2 regions of the Aliivibrio sp. SR45-2 genome follow, and region 2 is predicted to be linked to the other one. Evidence: predicted binding sites of a transcription regulator. Region 2 holds the regulator's gene; the other holds the start of a gene.
What was found. Region 2 encodes MetJ, which represses methionine synthesis genes. Its sites were predicted from a motif close to TTAGACNTNTANANGTCTAA; they were not measured.

Region 1: a site for MetJ is predicted at 2,540-2,559, ahead of metA (homoserine O-acetyltransferase MetA). Genes of this name have one in related genera too.

Annotation. Positions count from the first base shown of each region.
Region 1 covers NZ_CAWPRC010000183.1:59,558-66,164, forward strand. The annotation lists gene AACV33_RS17280 (VOC family protein) at 1-272, shown strand, start outside; gene AACV33_RS17285 (YeeE/YedE family protein) at 338-775, opposite strand; gene AACV33_RS17290 (YeeE/YedE family protein) at 785-1,204, opposite strand; gene AACV33_RS17295 (DMT family transporter) at 1,516-2,436, shown strand; gene metA (homoserine O-acetyltransferase MetA) at 2,595-3,533, shown strand; gene AACV33_RS17305 (anaerobic C4-dicarboxylate transporter) at 3,789-5,117, shown strand; gene AACV33_RS17310 (NupC/NupG family nucleoside CNT transporter) at 5,206-6,420, opposite strand; gene AACV33_RS17315 (hypothetical protein) at 6,436-6,570, shown strand.
Region 2 covers NZ_CAWPRC010000150.1:118,134-124,740, forward strand. The annotation lists gene AACV33_RS09450 (bifunctional aspartate kinase/homoserine dehydrogenase II) at 1-142, opposite strand, end outside; gene AACV33_RS09455 (O-succinylhomoserine (thiol)-lyase) at 142-1,308, opposite strand; gene metJ (met regulon transcriptional regulator MetJ) at 1,496-1,816, shown strand; gene AACV33_RS09465 (malic enzyme-like NAD(P)-binding protein) at 2,157-3,404, opposite strand; gene rpmE (50S ribosomal protein L31) at 3,637-3,855, opposite strand; gene priA (primosomal protein N') at 4,093-6,294, shown strand; gene cytR (DNA-binding transcriptional regulator CytR) at 6,499-6,607, shown strand, end outside.

The DNA of each region.
Region 1 (6,607 bases), on a different contig from region 2:
AATATTATTTTGCCTTACAAGAACCCAAAGATGCGACCTCATCACAAGATACCCGTAAGCCCTATCACAATATCGGTGTGAACCATATTGGAATGATCGTCGACAATTTAGACCATCTTCAGGAAAAATTACTTGCTTTAGGTTACGAACAAAATGGTCTAGTCACTCAAGAAAAACATGGGCGACGTACTTACTTTTATGACAAAGCAGGATTCGAGTGGGAGTTAGTAGAATACGACAGTGAAAAGCCGGAAGAACGTTACAGTTACTAATCAATAAGAAAGGGCGAACTCAAATAGGTTTGCCCATTTTTTGTATTAATTAAATCAACGTCAATTTACGCGTCTTTAGATTGCAGTATTTTATGGGTCATATATAACCCGATAATCATAGCAACAAAAAAGATAATCACATCTTTATTACCAAGAGCGATGCTTGATACGGCGGGTCCCGGACAAACACCGGCAATGCCCCATCCTAAACCAAAGATTACCGCACCGATAACTAATCGCTTATCAATTTTTTTATTGGTAGATAAACAAAACTCACCTGCATTTAATGGTTTTTCTTTCGGCTTAATCAATAGAAAATACGCGGGCATAAATACCAATAACGCCCCTCCCATCACAAACATTAAGCTTGGATCCCACTCTCCAGCAACATCTAAAAAAGCAATCACAACGTGAGGATCTGCCATTCCAGAAATAACCATACCGATACCAAAAAGAAGCCCTGAAACCAGCGATACAAAAAGAAATAATAAAGTAGCCATCATCGAATCCAACTAAAGAAGGTGATTGAGAAAAAAAACAGTGATAGCCGCAACAATCATAAAAGTAGCGGTAGCAATCATTGAGCGAACAGACAATCGACCAATACCACAGATCCCATGCCCACTAGTACAACCATTGCCTAAACGGGTGCCAACACCAACCAGTAAACCGGCAATAACAAGCGTGCTCACCGTCGCGTTATACTCACTAGGCACGTAAGCACCAAGATAATGAACACCACCAACACCACCAAAGATCATTCCCACAATAAACAAGACACGCCAAGCATAATCTTGTTTTTTAGGTACTAATAGCCCGGTAAGCACTCCACTAATTCCTGCAATTTTACCATTCAGCAGTAATAACAACGTCGCAGAAACGCCAAGTAACATGCCGCCAAATAAGGACTCCCATGGAATCGATATACTCATTATCTTCTTCTCTCTTTTAGGTTAACTCAGTGTTAAGCATACTAAATCATAAACATTAGTCAAAGATTATTTAGCAATGACTAATTTAGGTAGTGTGAATTCACAATCAACTAAACAGAAAATAAGAAGGGAAATATGGAATAAATACTTAACAAACTCAATGAAAGAGAAAAAAATTCTCTAAATTTGATTTTTTATGACATAAATAAGCAAGTTATTCTCCGGTGAAGCACGTATATTTCCCATTCATCTTGTTGCTATTGCACAAAAAAATATCAATACATTAAAACAATATAGAATGGACACTTTATATGGATAAGAAATACCTTTCTCTGCTGCTATTTTGCTCTGTGTGCTTCATTTGGGGAACCACATGGCTTGCTATGGAAATAGCCGTCGATACCATCCCACCAATCTTTTCGACGGCTCTGCGCTTTCTTATTGCTTCGCCTATTCTAATTTTATTGTCGAAGATTTTTAATCAACCTTTATTCTTTCCAAGAGGGAAAAATAAGTGGATGATTATTGTCGCTGTTTTCTATTTTGCGATCCCATTTACCTTAATGATAGCTGGTGAGATGTATATTTCTTCTGGCCTTGCATCTATTATTTTTGCCAACATGCCAATTGCCGTAATGATCACATCCACTTTATTTTTAGGCCTTAGACTTTCACCCCATCAATTTGCAGGCTTGTTTATTGCTGTCAGCAGTTTGTATGTCATTTTATCGAATGAGCTAGGGATTGGTGGTGATGATTTACTGATTGGTTCAGCGGCGTTAGCGTTAGCCGTTGCTATTCATGCGATCATGTATGTGATGGTGCAAAAATACTGTAAAGATATTCAAGTCATCACTTACAACGCCATTCCTAGTTTTATTGCCGCGCTATTATTGTTTATTACGTCATTTGCTTTTGAACAGGTCGACGTACAAGCGTTCTCATCATCTTCTGTAATAGCTGTCGCTTACTTAGGTGTCTTTGCAAGTGTCGGTGGCATTGTGGCTTATTTTAAATTAGGTCAAATATCCACCCCCTTTGCCGCATCAATCTGTTTCTTAATCTTCCCATTAGTCGCACTCAGTTTGTCTTCACTCACTTCTGGAACCACTATTTCAGACAAGTCCCTTATCATGCTAGCGCCGCTGCTTGGTGGGATTTTACTGTCGAAGATCCCACGAAGTGCACTCTCATTAAGTAAATTAAAAGTCCTCTATAAATCGGCATCATAATGAAAGAGACAATCTGGTTATTTATAACGAGAGATTAAAGAAAGAAGAAAGGGCGCAATTAGTGCCCTTTCTTGTATCGACACCCTATTCATAATAAGGTAGTTTAGGAGTATAGACGTATAGAATGCTATGAATTAAAAATAACTTAAGGATAAGTTGTGCCAATTAGAATCCCTGACCAACTCCCTGCTGCTGAAGTATTGCGCGAAGAAAATATCTTTGTCATGCAAGAATCTCGAGCCACCACACAAGCCATTCGTCCTCTTAAAGTGATCATATTAAATTTGATGCCTAAGAAGATAGAAACAGAAACTCAATTTCTTCGCTTGTTATCAAACAGTCCATTACAAGTGGATGTTGAGCTATTACGCATTGATAATCGCACCAGTAAAAATACCCCTACCGAACATTTAGATACTTTTTATCGCCAATTTGAAGGCATTAAAAATCGTAATTTTGATGGCTTGATAATTACTGGCGCTCCATTGGGTTTAGTCCAATTTGAAGATGTTATTTATTGGGAGCACTTACAAACCATCATGACGTGGGCAAAGGATCATGTCACATCGAGTTTGTATGTTTGTTGGGCGGCACAAGCCGGTTTAAAATTGCTGTATGATTTACCAAAGCGCACACGCAAAGAAAAACTGTCTGGTGTTTACAAACACACCAACCTTGAACAACATCACCCCATTTTACGTGGTTTTGATGATCAATTTTTAGCGCCTCATTCTCGTTATGCGGATTTTTCTGCCGATTATCTTAACGCTCATACCGATCTCGACATCCTTGCGACCTCAAAAGAAGCTGGGGTTTATTTAGCATCAACCAAAGACAAGCGAAATGTATTTGTTACTGGTCACCCTGAATACGACTCTCTCACTTTACATAATGAATATGTTCGTGATTTAGGTGAAGGAATGGAACCTATTATTCCTGTTAATTATTATCCTGATGATAACCCTGATATTCCACCAAAAGCGACGTGGCGTAGTCACGGACACTTATTGTTTTCTAATTGGTTGAATTACTGTGTTTACCAACAAACACCGTATGATCTTGACCATTTTTCAGAGCTCAACTTCACCCGCGATTAACTCCTCACTAGGGCGTAATACATCAGTTACGCCCGACTAATAATAAAACCATCTAGATTTATCTGATAGATAGCCCACACTTTTTTATTTCGATCAAAAAAATAGTCATCCCTTTAACTCAGATCAATCAAACCTCTATTTACAAAACCAACAACACTCTAAATGAGAACAAGCTCAATAAAAGCCTCTGATATGTAAGGTATTAATGCCTGTAATTGATTTTTTATTATTTTTTGCATTTATGCAGGTGGTTCTATGTTGTATTTTGAGTTTATCTTTCTATTACTGGTGCTCTATATTGGCTCTCGCTTTGGCGGGATTGGTTTAGGCGTCGTTTCTGGGATTGGTCTGGTTATTGAAGTGTTTATCTTCAAAATGCCCCCTACATCTCCTCCCGTTACCGTTATGCTTATTATCTTAGCGGTTGTTACTTGTGCATCGATACTAGAAGCCGCTGGGGGCCTAAAGTACATGCTGCAAGTCGCAGAGCGGATCTTAAGAAAGAACCCGAAACGCGTTACTATCATCGCTCCTTTTGTTACCTATGCGATGACATTCTTGCTAGGTACAGGTCACGCGGTGTATTCGATTATGCCTATTATTGGTGATGTGGCATTAAAAAATGGCATTCGACCTGAACGCCCTATGGCGGCGGCTTCTGTTGCCTCTCAAATCGCCATTACCGCTTCCCCTCTTTCTGCTGCGGTTGTTTACTATTTAGCGCAATTAGTCGATATCGATGCATCAATTACCTTATTGTCGATCTTAATGGTTACGGTTCCTTCAACGTTATTTGGTACGCTAATGTTGGCGCTGTACAGTTTACGTCGTGGTAAAGAATTAGACGATGATGAAGAGTATCAAGCTCGTTTAAAAGATCCTATTTGGCGTGAAAAAATCTTAAACACTACCTCTACGTCTTTAGATGAAAAACTACCAACCAAAGCCCGCAATGCGGTACTTATCTTTTTAGCTGCCATCGTGTCTATTGTTGTCATCGCTATGTTGCCAGAGATCCGCACCATCACAGAAGGTGGCGCTCCGATCAAAATGTCAGTCGTGATCCAAATGATGATGTTGGCGTTTGGTGGTGTCATTCTATTAGCGACGAAGACCGATCCTCGTGATGTTCCAAATGGTGTGGTGTTTAAATCAGGTATGGTTGCCGCGATTGCGATCTTCGGTATTGCTTGGATGTCAGACACCTACTTCCAATACGCAATGCCTCAATTTAGAGCCGGAATTGTGGATATGGTGACACTTCACCCATGGACATTCGCTTTAGCGCTATTCATTGTCTCTGTAGTCGTTAACTCTCAAGCAGCAACGGCTCGAATGATGTTACCTGTTGGCCTTGCTCTAGGTCTAGAGCCTGCTTTGGTGATTGGTTTAATGCCTGCAGTTTATGGTTACTTCTTTATTCCAAACTATCCATCAGATATTGCTACGGTTAACTTTGATAGCTCAGGTACGACCAAGATTGGTAAATACTACTTTAACCACTCGTTTATGTCGGTTGGTTTAATCGGGGTAATTTCGGCCTGTATGGTCGGTTATGTATTAGGACAAATAGTGATTGGTTAGGGTAACCTAATCAGACTTAACGTTTAAAAAAAGCCCGTGAGCATGGTTGTTAATAACAACCTGCATCTCGGGCTTTTTTAAAACAATCTTACAGAGATAAACTAAAGAACAAACCGGCTAAACACGCACTCATTAAGTTAGCTAACGTACCACCAAGTACCGCTTTAAAACCCATATTCGCGACTTCAGCACGGCGCTCTGGTGCCATCACACCAATAGAACCTAATTGAACTGCTATCGAGCTAATATTAGCAAAACCACATAATGCAAAAGTAATAATTACTTGGCTGTAAGCTGATAATTGATCTTTATGTTGAACAAAGTCGATAAAAGCAACGAACTCATTTAATACTATTTTTTGACCAATGTATGAACCCGCCATCACCATTTCACTTTCAGGAATACCAATGATCCAAGCAATAGGTGCAAATAAATAACCAAACACAATTTGCAGCGTTATGCCTTCAAAGCCAAACCATCCAGCAACCATTTCTAGTCCGCTGTTTAGCATTGCAATCACACTGACAAAAGCAATCAACATCGTACCGACAGCGACCGCGATTTTCATGCCATTCATTGCACCACTTGCCAGTGCATCTATCACATTACTCTGTTCGCTTTTATCGATCGTTAACTCATGCTGATCAACCGGCGTTTCTTGCTCAGGCACTAAAATCTTAGCCATTAATAAACTGCCCGGTGCCGCCATAAAGCTTGCTGCGATTAAATATTTAAGCTCAACCCCTAATCCGGCGTAACCACCTAGAACACTACCAGCAACCGATGCCATACCACCGACCATCACAGCAAACAGCTCCGAACGTGTCATTTTTGCCAAGAATGGACGGATAAGTAGAGGTGATTCACCTTGAGATAAGAAGATGTTACCTGTCGCAACTAAAGATTCAACCTTACTTGTTCCTAAGAATTTCTGAACCGCGCCACCTAAAACAGCGATCACTTTTTGCATGATGCCTAAATAATACAGAGCAGAAATTAAGGCACTGAAGAAAATAATGATTGGTAATACACGAATCGCAAAAATAAAGCCTGTTGATGCTAAATCACCAAATAAAAACGCGATGCCTTCATCAGCAAAACCCAACAAGCTTGATACCCCACGGCTTAGCGCAGCAAGAGCCGTCTGACCCCATGGAAAGTAAAGTACAAGAGCTGCAAAAGTGAGTTGTAGAAAAAGAGCTCTAAGAACGGTTTTCCAATTGATAGCTGAACGTTTTTCAGAAAATATCCATGCACAAAAAATAAGCGCGCACATGCCAAGTAGACTAAATAAAATGGTCATAGTAATGCCTATTTAATGATTAAAGGTAAATATGAAGAAACGAAAGGGCACGCCGCAATAAAGGACGTTAATGGTGAAGCGTTACTGTACCAAGAGGAGGTAGAAATAGATAAAAAGCTGTTCATTTGGGTTCCTTTACAAGCTGTTTAACAGTAGCTGGTCCTAATCCTTGGGGTCATTCACTGTT
Region 2 (6,607 bases):
TACCCGCGGCAGAAACAACAACAAGATCATGCTCGTTTGAATATTCTTTTAAGATGGTTGCCACACGGCGATAACACTCAGGATCAGAAAGACTGCTGCCACCAAATTTATGTAACTGACGTTGCACCAAAGACGTTGTCATTATTTCACCTCTGCAGCCACAGCAAACGCTTGTGTAAGATCTGCGATTAAATCTCTACTGTCTTCTAGGCCAACAGAAATACGTAATAACGTCGGCACTAAACCGGCAGCAGCCTGAGCTTCATCTGACATCGCTCTATGTGTCATCGTTCCCGGATGAGCAATCAGACTTTCTACTCCCCCTAACGATTCAGCTAAAGAGAAATATTTTAACGCTTTCACAAAAACTTTAAGTTGGTCTAACGAACCGTTTAATTCAAAACTCAGCATTGCACCAAAACCCGCTTGCTGACGCTTTGCTATTTCATGCCCTGGGTGCTCAGGTAGACTAGGGTGATAGATCGTTCCCACTAACTCTTGCTGTTGTAAGCATTTTAATACTTCCATCGCATTTTCTTCATGCACTCGCATACGAGCACTAAGAGTACGAATTCCTCGCAGGGTTAAATAGCTATCAAATGCAGTACCTGTTGCACCAATGCAGTTCCCCCACCATGCCAATTCATCGGCATGTTCTTTCGTTTTAGATATGATCACACCACCAACAACGTCTGAATGCCCATTAATGTATTTTGTTGTGGAATGAAGAACGAAATCAGCCCCAAGAGTCAGTGGCTGCTGTAATACAGGAGAAAGGAACGTGTTATCAACCGCAACTAATGCACCGACTTCTGCCGCTTTTTTACAAATTTCGGCAATATCGACTACGCGAACTAATGGATTAGAAGGCGTTTCTAATAAGATCAGTTTTGGCTTTTTAGCAAGCGCTTCATCTAAAGCGGCGGCATTAGACTGATCCACAAACAACGTTTGAAAATCACCTTTATTTGCTCTGGTGTTAAAGAGTCGATAAGTGCCGCCATAGCAGTCATGAGGGGCAACAATTAAATCATCAGGACCAAGCAAGGCTGATACCATTAAATTAAGAGCCGCAGTGCCACAGTTCGTCACCACCGCACCCGCACCACACTCTAAATCAGACAATGTTGTTTCTAATTGAGTTCGGGTTGGATTCCCTGAGCGAGCGTAATCGTACGTTGGAACATCTCCAAATTCTGGAAAGCTATAATTAGTCGATAAATAGATAGGAGGCACAACCGCATTGTGTTGTGAATCGGTTTCAATGCCAGTACGAACAGCAATAGTTGCAGGTTTTCTCTCGCTCATTATTTCCCTTCCAAACTGCTATGCAGTGGTATAATCTAATCCATAAGTTATATTCTTCTACTTTACCATCACAAAATGAGACGTCAATACTTCTAGACGTCTATATATCTTTGCTTATAGACGTAAATATCGCTAGAATTAGCTCATCGCATTTTAAACAACAATAATATTAGAACGAAGGTGAGCAATGGCTGATTGGAATGGTGACTATTTAAGTCCTTATGCCGAGCATGGTAAAAAAAGTGAACAGGTAAAAAAAATTACCGTGTCAATTCCAACGAAGGTACTACAAATCCTTACGGATGAACGTACTCGTCGTCAAGTAAGTAATCTTCGCCACGCCACAAACAGCGAATTGTTATGTGAAGCGTTTCTTCATGCTTATACTGGCCAACCATTGCCAACAGATGAAGATTTACGTAAAGATCGTCCTGATGATATTCCAACAGAAGCAAAAGCGTTAATGACCGCAATGGGCATTGAATTCGAAGCATTCGACGAAGAATAAAAGTGATTAACTCCTAGCTAATGAGAACAGTCATTAGCTAGATCACATTTTCGATTATTTCCTACTTTCTTTATCCCCTCTGTTTTTCTGCTCATTTCAATTTTACATTACCTCTCTGTCTCATACTTACCCTATCCAATTGGCCATGTTCAAGTTCTAAAAGCGAATGATAATTTACTCTACCGACTGTATTACAATAGTGCTAAACAACAACGAATACATTAGTGGTATTCAAGTTAACGCTTGGTGGTAAACCCATAATTTAATTCCCCCTAATAAAAAGGCTTCCTCATCAATGACGTAGGAAGCCTTTTTACTTTAATTAATATATAAAAGCAGTTTACGCTTCCATGTATCCTTCTGGCATTTCAATACGAGCGACGCCTGAATCAACCGCTGCTTGTGCTACCGCTTTTGCAACTCGAGGAAGTAAACGAGGATCCATCGGTTTAGGAATGATGTAACCTTTGCCAAACTCTAAAGAATCAACACCCGCCGCTTTTAATACTTCGACAGGCACAGGTTCTTTCGTTAATTGACGAATTGCTTCAACCGCAGCCAATTTCATTTCATCATTAATCACGCTTGCACGAACATCGAGTGCACCACGGAAGATAAATGGGAAACAAAGTACGTTATTTACTTGGTTAGGATAATCAGAACGACCAGTACCCATAATTAAATCATTCCGAACTTCATGAGCCAATTCTGGTTTGATCTCAGGATCTGGATTTGAACAAGCAAATACAACGGGCTTATCAGCCATTAATTTAAGCGCTTCAGGTGGCAATAGGTTAGGACCCGATACCCCTAAGAATAAATCAGCGCCTTCAATAACATCTTCAAGCGTACGTTTATCTGTGTTGTTCGCAAAACGTTGTTTATATTCATTAATGTCATCACGACGAGTGTGAATTACGCCTTTACGATCAAGCATGTAGATCTTCTCGCGCATCGCGCCACATTTAATCAGCATTTCCATGCAGGCAACCGCCGCGGCACCCGCACCTAAACAAACAATGATCGCATCTTCTAACTTCTTACCTTGAAGCTCGATAGCATTCAACATGCCAGCTGCCGTTACAATTGCAGTACCGTGCTGATCATCGTGGAATACAGGAATATCACAACGTTCAATTAAACGACGTTCAATTTCAAAACAATCAGGGGCTTTGATGTCTTCTAAGTTAATACCACCAAAAGTATCTGCAATGTTCGCTACCGTATCTACAAATTCATCAATAGTGCGGTGTTTCACTTCGATATCAATCGAATCTAGACCGGCAAATCGTTTGAAAAGTAATGACTTGCCTTCCATTACAGGTTTTGAAGCCAGAGGACCTAAATTACCTAAGCCTAAAATAGCCGTACCATTTGAAATAACCGCAACCATGTTGCCTTTAGATGTGTATTTATAAACATCGTCTGGGTTTTTCGCGATTTCACGTACTGGTTCAGCTACTCCTGGGCTATAAGCCAAAGCAAGGTCTTCTACCGTATCGGCGGGTTTAGTCAGTGCTATTTCAATTTTACCCGGCGTTGGGTAAGCGTGATAATGGAGAGCTTGTTCGCGAAAATCTTCAGACATGGGGTTTTCCTGAATGCTAATAAATATAAGAGAATTGTTTCAAAATAGTAAACTATATAATAGTTGATCTAGCTCAAACTTCATAGTCTTCGCTTACAGATCGTACCAACAAAAATGTCGGGTTAATTGATGATTTTATGACTTAATTTCAAATAAGAAAGTGACCTTACTCTGAATTTTAGACATAAAAAAAGGAGTCCTAATGGACTCCTTTCTTATCGGAAATTGGTAATTATTTTTTAGAACCAATTGCACCGAAACGTTTGTTGAAGCGATCAACACGGCCGCCAGTATCTACGATACGTTGCTTACCAGTGTAGAACGGGTGACATTCGCCACATACGTCTAGGTGGATTGTGTCTTTGCCTAGCGCTGATTTGAATTCAAATTCGTTGCCGCAAGAACAAGTAGCTTTAACAGCTTTGTATTCTGGGTGGATACCTACTTTCATGGGAAAACCTTATAATTTAGGCCGTGTCGCCATCCGAATCTAAGCCGGACACCACACGTCGTGTAACAAAAATAATAAGCATAAATAAATTACACCTACTTAAGGTCGCGTATAATAATGAATCGCGGCCAATCAATCAACTAATCTGTTACTTTTTCCACCGATTATTTTACTCCTTTGCGATATTTTTATCTAAGAGTAGACTATTCATCCTATTATTCCTGATTAATGTTGGCTATGTCCTATTCAATTGCACACGTTTCACTGCCCGTTCCTCTTGACCGCACCTTTGATTACTTAATTAAAGCCGGACAACACCCTGTCATTGGGGGCCGTGTAAAAGTGCCTTTTGGTCGTCAACGCCTTATCGGTATAGTCACAAAATTAAGCAATGACTCTGAATTTGCTCGTGAGAAATTAAAAGGATTAGACTCCGTACTCGATAGCACTTCTCTCTGGCCTCCTCACCTTTATAAGCTTCTTAATTGGAGCAGCACTTATTATCAATACCCATTAGGGGAAACCTTAGCGAATGCGATGCCAGCGTGGCTACGTAAAGGCAGAGAAGCCAGTTTTGCGGCACTAAAAGCGTGGCAAATTACTGAGCTAGGAAAAAATCAAGATCTCAACAAACTGACTCGAGCACCGAAACAAGCCAAGGCCCTAAACCTTGTTCGTCACCAACAATGCAGTCACGAACAAATGCTTGAAAAAGACATTACTGCTGCAACCTTAAAAGCCGTCGTGGATAAAGGATGGATAGAAGAAATCTCTCTCGCTCCAAAACCAACTTATTGGCAACGTAATGTCGAAATAACACAAGAAAAGCCACAGTTAAATGAGGAGCAAGCCATTGCTATTGCCACGGTTAATGCAAACCCTGAATTTGGTTGTTACTTATTAGATGGCGTTACGGGATCGGGTAAAACGGAAGTCTATCTCCAGTTATTAGAGCCTATTTTACAAGCAGGCCGACAAGCACTGATTCTTGTTCCTGAAATAGGATTAACCCCACAAACCATTAATCGCTTTAAGCGTCGTTTTAATGTGCCTGTCGATATGATCCATTCTGCACTTAATGATACCGAACGTTTGAATGCATGGTTAGCGGCACGAGACAACCATGCCGGCATCATTATAGGTACTCGCTCAGCACTTTTTACCCCATTTAATGATCTCGGTATCATCATTGTCGATGAAGAACACGATGCCTCTTATAAACAGCAAGACAGCATGAGATATCACGCCCGAGATCTGGCAGTAATGCGAGCAAACTTAGACAATATTCCGATTGTGTTAGGCTCAGCGACGCCAGCTCTAGAGACATTACATAATGCTAAGGTCGGTAAATACCACCATCTCACATTAACCAAACGCGCGGGTACTGCAATCCCAGCTCGACATGGTGTGTTAGATGTCAAAGGCTTGTATCTAAACAGTGGGTTATCTGCACCTTTAATTGCTCAAATGAGAAAACATTTATCTGAAGGCAATCAGGTGATGTTATTTTTGAATCGCCGAGGGTTCTCCCCAGCCTTAATGTGTCATGAATGTGGCTGGATGGCCGAATGTAAGCGCTGTGATGCTTATTATACATTCCACCAACACAGTAATGAAATTCGCTGCCACCACTGTGGTTCACAGCAGCCAATAATGCATCAATGCCAAGGCTGTGGATCCACTCAGCTTATTTCTGTCGGGGTCGGTACCGAACAGCTCGAAACTCAACTAATGACCCTCTTTCCTGAATACAAAACCGTTCGTATCGATCGAGACAGTACTCGCAGAAAAGGCAGCTTAGAAAACTATCTAGACGCAATTAAAAACAACGAATACCAAATCCTTATTGGCACTCAAATGCTAGCAAAAGGGCACCATTTCCCTAACGTAACCCTTGTCGGTTTAATTGATGTAGATAGTTCATTGTTTAGTAGTGATTTTCGAGCTCCTGAACGTTTAGCTCAGTTGTTTATCCAAGTCGCTGGACGCGCAGGGCGAGCAAGTAAACCAGGGGAAGTAATCTTACAAACTCACCACCCTGAACACTCTCTTTTACAAAGCCTTCTACATCATGGTTATGGTCACTTTGCTGAACATGCGTTAAATGAGCGCAAATTCGCTCAGCTTCCTCCTTATACGCATTTATCTCTCTTTAGAGCAGAATCCAATAACAATGACAATGTCGAGCAATTCTTACGACAAGTCCGTGATATTTTAGAAAGTCACCCTCAATATTATGACGCCACACCAGTGCTAGGGCCTATTCCGGCACCTTTAGCACGTCGAGCCGGAAAATACCGTTGGCAACTGCTCTTTCAAGCGCCAAATCGTACCGTAATGCAATCAATGTTGCGTGGTGCAAAAACCGCGATTGAGCTATTACCATTAGCTAAAAAAGTACGTTGGACTTTAGACATTGAGCCACAAGACCTTAGTTAATCACGCTTTTTTTAATTTCAAAATTAAGACTTACTCAGGAAATACCCTCTCATGTGAGGGATATCACAATATAGATGTAACTTTTGTTAAATGCGCCGTATTTAAATCTTTATTTTACACATAAAATATCTTCTCAATAAACAAAGCAATCGTTTACTTTACGTGTGGTGTTTAACTTTATATAAATAGTTAGGAGAGGTCTTTATGGCGACAATGAAGGATGTTGCTTTGTCTGCGGGAGTATCAACAGCAACCGTATCACGGGCATTAATGACACCAGAGAAGGTATCATTAAGCACTCGAAAAAGAGTGG